One region of the Neobacillus sp. SRL179 genome, then DNA from elsewhere that is predicted to be linked to it. Evidence: predicted binding sites of a transcription regulator. Region 1 holds the regulator's gene; each other region holds the start of a gene.
The links. Region 1 encodes Rex, which represses fermentation and respiration genes when NADH is low (regulators of the CRP and FNR family bind a similar motif). Its sites were predicted from a motif close to TTGTGAAATATTTCACAA; they were not measured.
Positions count from the first base shown of each region.

Region 2: the regulator Rex is predicted to act here: its motif matches at 1,582-1,599, upstream of AC4E8C_RS14595 (NarK family nitrate/nitrite MFS transporter).
Region 3: the regulator Rex is predicted to act here: its motif matches at 2,036-2,053, upstream of AC4E8C_RS23890 (AtpZ/AtpI family protein).

Region 1 is NZ_OZ481792.1:280,280-283,454, reverse strand. It holds gene AC4E8C_RS01565 (polymer-forming cytoskeletal protein) at 1-45, opposite strand, end outside; gene AC4E8C_RS01560 (YhbD family protein) at 58-681, opposite strand; gene AC4E8C_RS01555 (redox-sensing transcriptional repressor Rex) at 796-1,452, opposite strand; gene moaC (cyclic pyranopterin monophosphate synthase MoaC) at 1,482-1,976, opposite strand; gene AC4E8C_RS01545 (ABC-F family ATP-binding cassette domain-containing protein) at 2,165-3,175, shown strand, end outside.
Region 2 is NZ_OZ481792.1:2,979,359-2,982,533, forward strand. It holds gene AC4E8C_RS14590 (MFS transporter) at 1-1,488, shown strand, start outside; gene AC4E8C_RS14595 (NarK family nitrate/nitrite MFS transporter) at 1,685-2,986, shown strand; gene AC4E8C_RS14600 (3D domain-containing protein) at 3,030-3,175, opposite strand, start outside.
Region 3 is NZ_OZ481792.1:4,862,017-4,865,191, forward strand. It holds gene atpF (F0F1 ATP synthase subunit B) at 1-65, opposite strand, end outside; gene atpE (F0F1 ATP synthase subunit C) at 275-487, opposite strand; gene atpB (F0F1 ATP synthase subunit A) at 547-1,257, opposite strand; gene AC4E8C_RS23885 (ATP synthase subunit I) at 1,280-1,654, opposite strand; gene AC4E8C_RS23890 (AtpZ/AtpI family protein) at 1,660-1,878, opposite strand; gene AC4E8C_RS23895 (S8 family serine peptidase) at 2,212-3,175, opposite strand, start outside.

The DNA of each region.
Region 1 (3,175 bases):
ACCTAATCCATTAATAACCAGGTCGCCCCTGTTTTTCGTTTCCATCGCTATTCTCCTTTAGAGTAATTTCGCTTTTATTTCCTCCATACAACTCATCAGCGATAATGACACGACCATCTTTGTGTCTTTATCAAAATGGAACTCTTCCGCATTTATTAACAGCAGACAGGTTGATACACCCAGCTTCCGCGTTACGACCAAATCACAGCTTTTTTGCTTAATTAGCTGAGCATGGTCCTTTAATACCTGAAGCAGCATTTTTCCTTCGTCTAGATTGATCTCCCCTGATTGGAGAAGCTTCTCTAACACATAAACTTCCAGCATTCTAGTAAAAGTAAATTTGTGACTGCCTTTATCGTGGGTTAAGTAAAAGCTCATCACCATATCCGAAACAATGTTACGTTTTATTAATTCATCTTTTTCCAGCTGCAAATCGCCTATATTAGGTGAAAACATATCAGCGAGCTCATCCAAGGACAAATTTTCTTTCATCATTTGAATCTTGTTAATTCTCTCTAAAATCTTCTCTTTTGGAAAAAATGTTTCTTGGCCGGTAAAGGTGGATTTTCGAATAAACCATTCTTCTGGTATAAGATCCTTCCGCTTCCATCTATACAATTGCCCGTAAGATATCCCGGCAAGATCTAATAAATCTTTTTTCGATATTAACTCCTCGCTCATTTATGAAAACCCCTTTCATGAAAACAGTGTAACATAACACTGTTACGCATGTAAAGCTGCTAATAAAAATTTTCCAAAAAAAGGGCCCCCACATTTTGTGAAAGGCCCTTTTGCTTATTCTTCTTCTTTTTCTTGAGTTGGATAATGTTTCAAAAAGTAAATCAATGATTGTAATTCAACCGCTAAATCAATGTGATGAACCCGAATCGATGACGGGACATTTAACCGTGCCGGGGTGAAATTTAAAATTCCTTTTACCTCCGCCTTCACAAGCCGGTCGGTAATCATCTGCGCAACGGGGGCTGGCACCGTTAGAATAGCAACGGAAATTTGCTCCTCCATTAATACCCTTTCAAGCTCATCCATATGGTAAACCGGTACCTCACGGACTTTTGTTCCCATTTTTTCTGGATCCACATCAAAAGCACACTCTATTTTGGTATTATTATTTTTCAAAAAATTATAATTTAAAAAAGCCGTTCCTAGATTACCTACCCCAATTAAGGCAACTTTTGTCAGTTCATCTTGGTCCAACGTTTTACGGAAGAATGTTAACAGGTAATTGACATTGTATCCATACCCTTTTTTACCTAAGGCGCCGAAATAAGAAAAGTCTCGACGGATGGTTGCTGAGTCTACCTTTACGGCCTCGCTTAATTCTGCAGATGAAACCCTTTGCTTTCCGGAAGTATGCAAGTTCTTTAAAAATCGATAATAGAGAGGCAGCCGTTTTGCTGTTGCCTGTGGAATCTTCGTCGTTTCATTACTCATAATTTCTCACACCCCTTCAAATCCCTTTGTTAAATCCGTTCATTTCTCTTAAAATCGCCATTTTTACCGCCCGTTTTTTCAACTAAATAGGTCGGTCCTATGACCATTCCTTTATCTACCGCTTTACACATATCATAAACAGTTAAGGCACAAGCCGAGGCTGCTGTGAGCGCTTCCATTTCCACCCCAGTATTCCCTTTTGTTTTAACCGACGCAGCAATATATAATTGATAGTTGTTGTTTTCGCTTTGTTCCCATGAAAAGGAAATATTTACTCCCGTTAAAGGGATGGGATGACACATCGGAATAATGTCCCATGTCTTTTTAGCAGCCATGATTCCAGCCACCTGGGCCACTGCTAAAACATCGCCTTTTTTCATTTCATGATTGGTTATTTTCTCAAAAATCTCTTTACTAACCGTAATGCTGGAATGAGCTAGAGCTGTCCGTGCTGTTTCCGGCTTGTCGCTAACATCGACCATTTTTGCTCTGCCCTCTTTATTAAAATGAGTAAACTCTGCCATATAAAAAATCCTCCTACCCCAAAATAATACACTATTATTCACATTCTGTGTGTGAAACTTTGCACGAAATAGACACTTTTTCACAAAAAACGCAAATTTCCAGTATCCAAACTACTCAAAAGTCGCGCTTTATTGCCGACATTCGGGATATAATGTACACTATTTATATGTAATAGAGGTGAATAAAAATGATTTTGTTGCAAGTGAATCAACTACAAAAATATTATGGTGCTGACCTTATTTTATCGAATATAAAGCTAGAATTACAAACACGGGACCGTGTTGCCCTTGTCGGCCGCAATGGTGCCGGAAAATCAACATTACTGAAAATTATTGCTGGTCATCTGTCACATGATGGCGGCGAGATTATCAAGCCCAAGGAAGTAACCATTGGCTATTTAGCGCAAAATACCGGCCTTGAATCCCATTTGTCCATTTGGGATGAAATGCTGACCGTTTTTGAACCGCTGCGCAAGCTGGAAAATTCGCTGCGCAAGCTCGAAGAACGAATGGCCGATCCTAGTATTTTTGAAGATTCAGCCACATACGAACGAATTTTAAAAGAATATGATCAGCTGCAAGTAAAATTTAAAGAACAGGGCGGCTATCAGTATGAAGCTGATATTCGTTCTGTCCTGCATGGTTTAAACTTTCAGGAAAGTTCCTTAATGATTTCAAGTTTGAGCGGCGGTCAAAAAACCAGGCTTGCTCTTGGAAAGTTATTGTTAACAAGACCTGATATTTTAATTCTGGATGAGCCTACCAACCATCTTGATATTGATACCCTCTCCTGGCTTGAGCAATATTTGCAGGGGTATGATGGGGCAATTTTGATCGTTTCCCATGACCGATACTTTCTGGATAAAGTCGTCACACAGGTATATGAGGTCTCACGCAAGCAAATTGGGCGGTTTACAGGCAACTATAGTTCATACCTGGAACAAAAGGCCGCCAATTATGAGCGCGATCTGAAAGTCTATGAAAAACAACAGCAAGAAGTCGCTAATCTGCAAGACTTTATTCAACGGAATTTAGCCAGGGCCTCGACTACGAAACGGGCGCAAAGCCGCCGTAAAAAACTCGAAAAAATGGAGATCATCGACCGGCCGCTTGGTGATGAAAAATCAGCTAACTTTTCCTTTGAAATTGAAAAACAAAGCGGCAATGATGTATTAATTGTCAATTCGTTAGCGGTTGGT
Region 2 (3,175 bases), 2.4 Mb from region 1:
ATAGCAGGATTTATGGTTTGGGTACTCATTTCTTCGCTTATGCCTTTTATCAAGGCAGATATACCATTAACATCGACAGAAATTGCTTGGTCAACTGCTGTACCTGTCATCCTTGGATCACTTCTTAGAGTTCCACTTGGATATTGGACTAATCGATATGGAGCAAGAATTTTATTCTTCATTAGTTTTATTATTCTGCTTTTACCGATTGCTGTCCTAAGTTATGCAAATACCTTATTTATGTTAATTCTGAGTGGCCTTTTACTTGGTATTGGGGGAGCTGTTTTTTCAATTGGTGTCACGTCCTTACCAAAATATTATGAAAAGGGAAAACATGGATTTATTAATGGTATATATGGAGCAGGAAATATTGGAACAGCGATTACCTCCTTTGCATCTCCTGTACTAGCAAATGCATTTGGATGGAGAAACACAGTTAAACTTTTTCTAGTAATGGTGCTCCTTTTTGCTGCATTAAATTTCTTCTTTGGAGACAAGAAGGAACGAAAAGTAAACAACCCGTTAGTAGATCAAATTAAAGATGTGTATAAAAATCCAAAACTTTGGTTCTTAAGCTTGTTTTATTTTATTACATTTGGTTCTTTTGTGGCTTTTACTATTTATCTACCTTCATTTCTAGTGAATCATTTTGAATTGGATAAGGTAGACGCAGGCTTGCGCACCGCTGGTTTTATTGCTTTGGCTACTCTTTTTAGACCATTAGGTGGTTGGGTTGGGGATAAAATAAATCCATTTCTGATATTAATGGCTGTTTTTTTAAGTTTAACTTTTGCAGGATTTCTATTGTCCTTTACACCCTCACTTCCAATTTATTCTTTCGGTTGTCTGTTAGTAGCCTCCTTTGCAGGAATCGGGAACGGTGCCATTTTTAAGTTAGTCCCATTATATTTTTCAAAGCAAGCAGGTATTGTTAATGGAATAGTAGCAGCAATGGGTGGTCTTGGCGGCTTTTTTCCACCGCTCATATTAACCATACTATTTAATTGGACAGGACATTATGCAATTGGTTTTATGGCCTTATCCGAATTCTCACTTGCAAGTCTTGTCATTGTTGTTTGGCTTTACTATCAAGATAAACTTGATATTTCAGCAAAAATCGTAAACAATGCTTTAGATGGTATTTGTGTAACGGATGTTAATGGGATTATCCTGAGTGTTAACCCTGCCTTTACAAAAATAACAGGATATAGTCAAGCTGAAGTAATCGGAAAAACACCGAGTGTCCTCCAATCAGGTGAACATGACAATGGATTTTATAAAGAGATGTGGAATAGTTTAATAACAAATGGTTTCTGGGAAGGTTACATATGGAATAAACGGAAAAACAATGAAATTTATAAAGAATGGTTAACGATAACTGCGATTAAGGACGACTCTTCTGAAATAAAAAACTATGTAGGAATGTTTTACGAAGAAAAGCAAAAACCAAATAAAAGTGCAATCCAGGCAAAAGATCTTCATAATTGAAGGTCTTTTCTTTTCGGGTAAAATATCCTCTTATCAGTGTAAATTTTACAATTTTATGTCGATACAATTGAGTTCACAGTTCCTTCACGATTTTTGTGACGTACCTCACAAATTTTATATTATCAAGTGATTTATAGTAACAATATAAACAAACCAACAACATAAAATCTTGAAATTAATTTAGGGGGAACTAGACATGGCCCATATTAACTATTGGAATCCAGAAGACGAGAAATTCTGGAATGCTGAAGGAAAGAAACACGCACGTAGAAATTTATGGATTTCTGTACCATCGCTTATGCTTGCATTTATTGTTTGGCAAATTTGGTCAGTAGTTGCAGTCAGACTTAACGATATTGGCTTTCATTTTACTGATGAACAATTATTTACATTAGCAGCTATTCCAGGTCTTGTCGGAGCTACACTACGCTTTATTTATACTTTTGCCGTCGGTGCGATTGGGGGTAAAAATTGGACTGTCATCTCCACTGCCATCTTAGCAATTCCTGCCATCGGTATAGGGTTTGCAGTTCAAAATCCAGATACCCCATTTTCCATTATGCTGTTATTAGCTGCTCTATGTGGCCTTGGAGGTGGAAATTTTTCATCTTCTTCAGCCAATATTAGCTTTTTCTTTCCTAAAAAGGAAAAAGGGACAGCACTTGGTATTAACGGTGGTCTAGGAAACATGGGTGTTTCTGTAGTCCAATTTGTCACACCTTTAATCATTACCACAGGAACCTTCGCTTTAGTTGGTGACAAACAAGTTTTAGCAAACGGTCAAGCAGTTTATTTGCAAAATGCGGCATTTATTTGGGTCATTCCGATCGTCATCATGACCGTTCTGGCCTTATTTAAAATGGATAACGTTCCTGGTGCTAAGCAATCAGTTGCAGAACAATTTGTAATAGTAAAACGGAAGCATACATGGATTATGACCGCTTTATATGTAGCAACCTTTGGATCATTTATTGGTTACTCAGCAGCATTCCCGCTGTTACTGAAATCACAATTTCCAGAACATATATCACTAGCCTTCCTTGGTGCATTAGTGGCTGCTGCTTCAAGACCAGTGGGTGGATGGCTGGCTGATAAGCTAGGTGGAGCAAAAGTTACTGCTTATGTCTTGGTCATCATGGGAATTGGTGCCGCCGGAGTTATCTATTTTTTAAATGGTAAACAATTCACGGGATTCTTAGTGTCTTTCTTAATTCTTTTTCTTGCTTCAGGAATAGGTTCTGGATCCACTTTCCAAATGATTCCTAGTCTGTTTATACCAAAAGAAGCTGCACCTGTTATCGGCTTTTCAGCTGCCTTTGCAGCATATGGATCATATTTTATCCCAAAACTTTTCGGTTGGTCGATTAAATCTACAGGTTCTTATGTAACTGCCTTTTATTTCTTCATTGGTTTTTATATCATTTCTTTTGTACTCAACTGGTACTTCTATCAAAGAAAAGCTGTTGTATCTGAAGTATTAGTAAAGCAAGCAAGTTAATTAGATACAAAAAAACTGCCTAGATCTTTAGGCAGTTTTTTTATCAATTGTTTATGATTGTGACATTTACTTGTTTATTACCCCAATTAAGAGCATCTTGTTCAGTTGGGATAAAGACATCAATTCGATTTCCTTTAATGGCTCCGCCGGTATCAGCGGCTGTTGCCTCGCCGTATCCCTCTACATATA
Region 3 (3,175 bases), 480 kb from region 1:
CCATAATTAACACCGTGATGGGCAGCAGATTCAGCTGCGCCTAATACAAGACTGCTTGTTAACACCTCGGGTTCACTCCCTTCAAGAGTCGTTTCTAACATAAACACTATATCAATCCAAAATTATCACTTAACGGTGCCTGACACCATTACTACCATTATTCCAATGGAAATAGACGGAATGGTGCCTGACACCTTCTAGTATAGACATAATAGAATGGCGAAGGTTCTCATGGAAATGATCTTCGCCATTTTTTAACCGTCTATTGTTTAAATTATTGACCTTGAACCATGAACGCGATAACAACCGCGATGATAGGAATCGCCTCTACTAACGCAACCCCGATGAACATTGTTGTTTGAAGCATACCACGAGCTTCTGGTTGACGCGCAATACCTTCAACTGTACGAGATACGATAAGACCGTTACCGATACCAGCACCTAGTGCTGCTAAACCGATTGCAATTGCTGCTGCTAAAAGACCCATTTGTAATTTTCCTCCTTAAAATGTATAAATAAATTTTTTATTTGTTCATAAATGAACTATTAATGGTCACTGCTCACTTTGTGTGATAAGTAAACCATAGTTAACATGGTGAAAATGAATGCCTGGATGGCACCAACAAAGACTGAGAAGCCTTGCCATGCGAGCATTGGTACGATAGCGGCAATACTTCCGCCAACACCAGTTGCAAGCCCGCCAGCTAGTAATCCTAATAAAATTTCCCCCGCATAAATGTTACCGTAAAGCCGGAGTCCAAGAGTCAGTGTATTGGCAAACTCTTCGATAATCTTGATTGGGAACATAAACCAAAACGGTTTAAAGAATTCTTTTCCGTAAGCGGCTGTCCCTCTCATTTTCACACCATAGAAGTGTGATAGCCCTACCACCAACACAGCTAGCGTTAATGTGATCGCAGGATCCGCTGTTGGTGATTTCCACCATACCTCACCATTAATAACAATTGAAAATGGCAAGCCCAGCATGTTAGCGACAAACACATACATCATAATCGTGATACCAAGAATATGAAATCGTCCGCCATCTTTCCAATCCATTGTGCTGTTAATGATATTCTTAACAAAGTCCATGACCCATTCCATAAAGTTCTGGATGCCAGTTGGCTTCATGGCAAGCTTACGAGTCGACAGAACCGCAATTAAAAACACAATTAATGAGGCAACAGTGATCATTAAGACGTTCCCCATATTAAAATAGAGCCCCATAAATTCAACTATATGAGCACCGTGTTCCAACAAAATTCACCTCGCTTCCCCGCTATTTATGTATTTGTAAAGAATGCATAAAAAAATCTATCATAATGACAATATAGGATGTCATTAGTCCTATTACCACACTAATAAGATGAAGCTGTTCTGGATACTTCATGGCTACAATAACAGCAAGAGCTGCTGTCGCAAACCGTGAAAAAGATCCAAGCGAGCGTACCTTTTTCCCTTGGGAAACAGATTCGCCAAACTGCCCCATTTTTCTTACCATTAACCACAAATTAAAGAGGCTCAAACTCGTCCCAAAAACCAACCCTAGAAAGATAGATTGATAAGACGTGAACCCCCAGCCGAGTACATAAATAGATAATAGAAAAAACATCCATTTTCTCTGTCTGATAAACATTAACTGTAATTCCGGCATGGTGGTTAATCTCCTGAAAAGAAATGACGGATCGATACAAACATTGAGTAAATACCTGCGGCCAGCCCGATAAACAATCCGATTATTAAGAAAATTGGCTCTGTACTCCACTGCTTATCCAGCCATTTCCCTAAGAAAAGGCCGATCAGAGTAGCTCCTGCCAGCTGTCCAAGAATGGCAGTCATAAGTGCCATTGCCTTAAATGGATTGCGGTCATTTTGCATATTATTCTCTCCTTACTATTTAAGAGAATCTGCAATGGACATAAGCGGTATTTTGGGAACATGATAGAGCTGTAAACCCTATACAAGTATAATGAAAACCCTATCATTCATACCCTTTGTTAGCATACAATAGCCACCCATCAATGTCAATGAGTTTACGTGATTTAATCCACAAACTATTCCCTGCATTTCTTCCTTCTAAAAAATTTTATTAACACTATAATTGTATTGTAATTTTGGAACAAATTAAGACAAATTTGTGTCTATTTTGTGAACATTTATTATAACTCTTAATAAGAAAAGGAGCCGGAAATGCTCCAGCCCCTTTGAAATCTATCTTTCTTGCTTCTCAATCACAATCATCCTCTCAATAAAGTCCTCCTTTCCAGCCTTTTTTGCGAATACTTTTATCAAATAGGTCCCCTCAGCCGGCAGTTGATCAACATTTAGCGTCTTTCGCAGCTGCCCCTTTTTCACATTGGTCTCACTATCTAAATAACCAACAAAACGGTAATCCTCCGGGTTAAACAAGGCAATCCCGAATTCCTCCGCCCCGCCCGGCAAATAGACTTCATAGCGATATTCCCCCTGCCGGTCGCCTTCCGTAAAATCAAAGCCCATCACCCGCGGGTAACCCGGCTCCTCCAGCACATACAAATAGGGAATCCGAATTTTCGCCGCTCCTGCCTGGAGACTTAGATAACCATCATGAATCTTCCCTTTAAACACGTGCGGGTCCACCAGCAATTCCACGCTAACCTCCTTAGATTCTCCGGGACCAAGCGTGAACCCAAGTGGAAACCGCCAGCTCAGCCCCTCAACCTGCTTTGGAATCTCAAATGAATACCGCAGCGATTTCTCACTGACATTTTCCACCCGCACTTTAGCTTGGTGACGATCACTCTCATCCGTAAACTTCCCAAACCGAATGCTGCTTGGTTCCACAAGGGACGCCGCTTTAATCGCCTCATCCACTTGAATCCTGCCTGCCCCCTGCTCATACGTCCGATAATAGCTCGATGATTCACCGTGATCCCCAATCTTAATCGGCCGGACCAACCCCGGCTCCTTACTGCTGCGTTCGAGCGGTTTCGCCGTATTCATCAACGCCGCCTTCACCTGCGCCGGCGTCCACTTCGGATGGGCCTGCTTAATTAACGCACACGCCCCGGCCACATGCGGTGCCGCCATACTCGTCCCCTGCAGTGACAAATAACCGCCCGGAACCGTCGAATTAATCGCTACCCCTGGCGCCACCAGATCCGGCTTAATCTCCCACGTCCCCGTCACCGGCCCG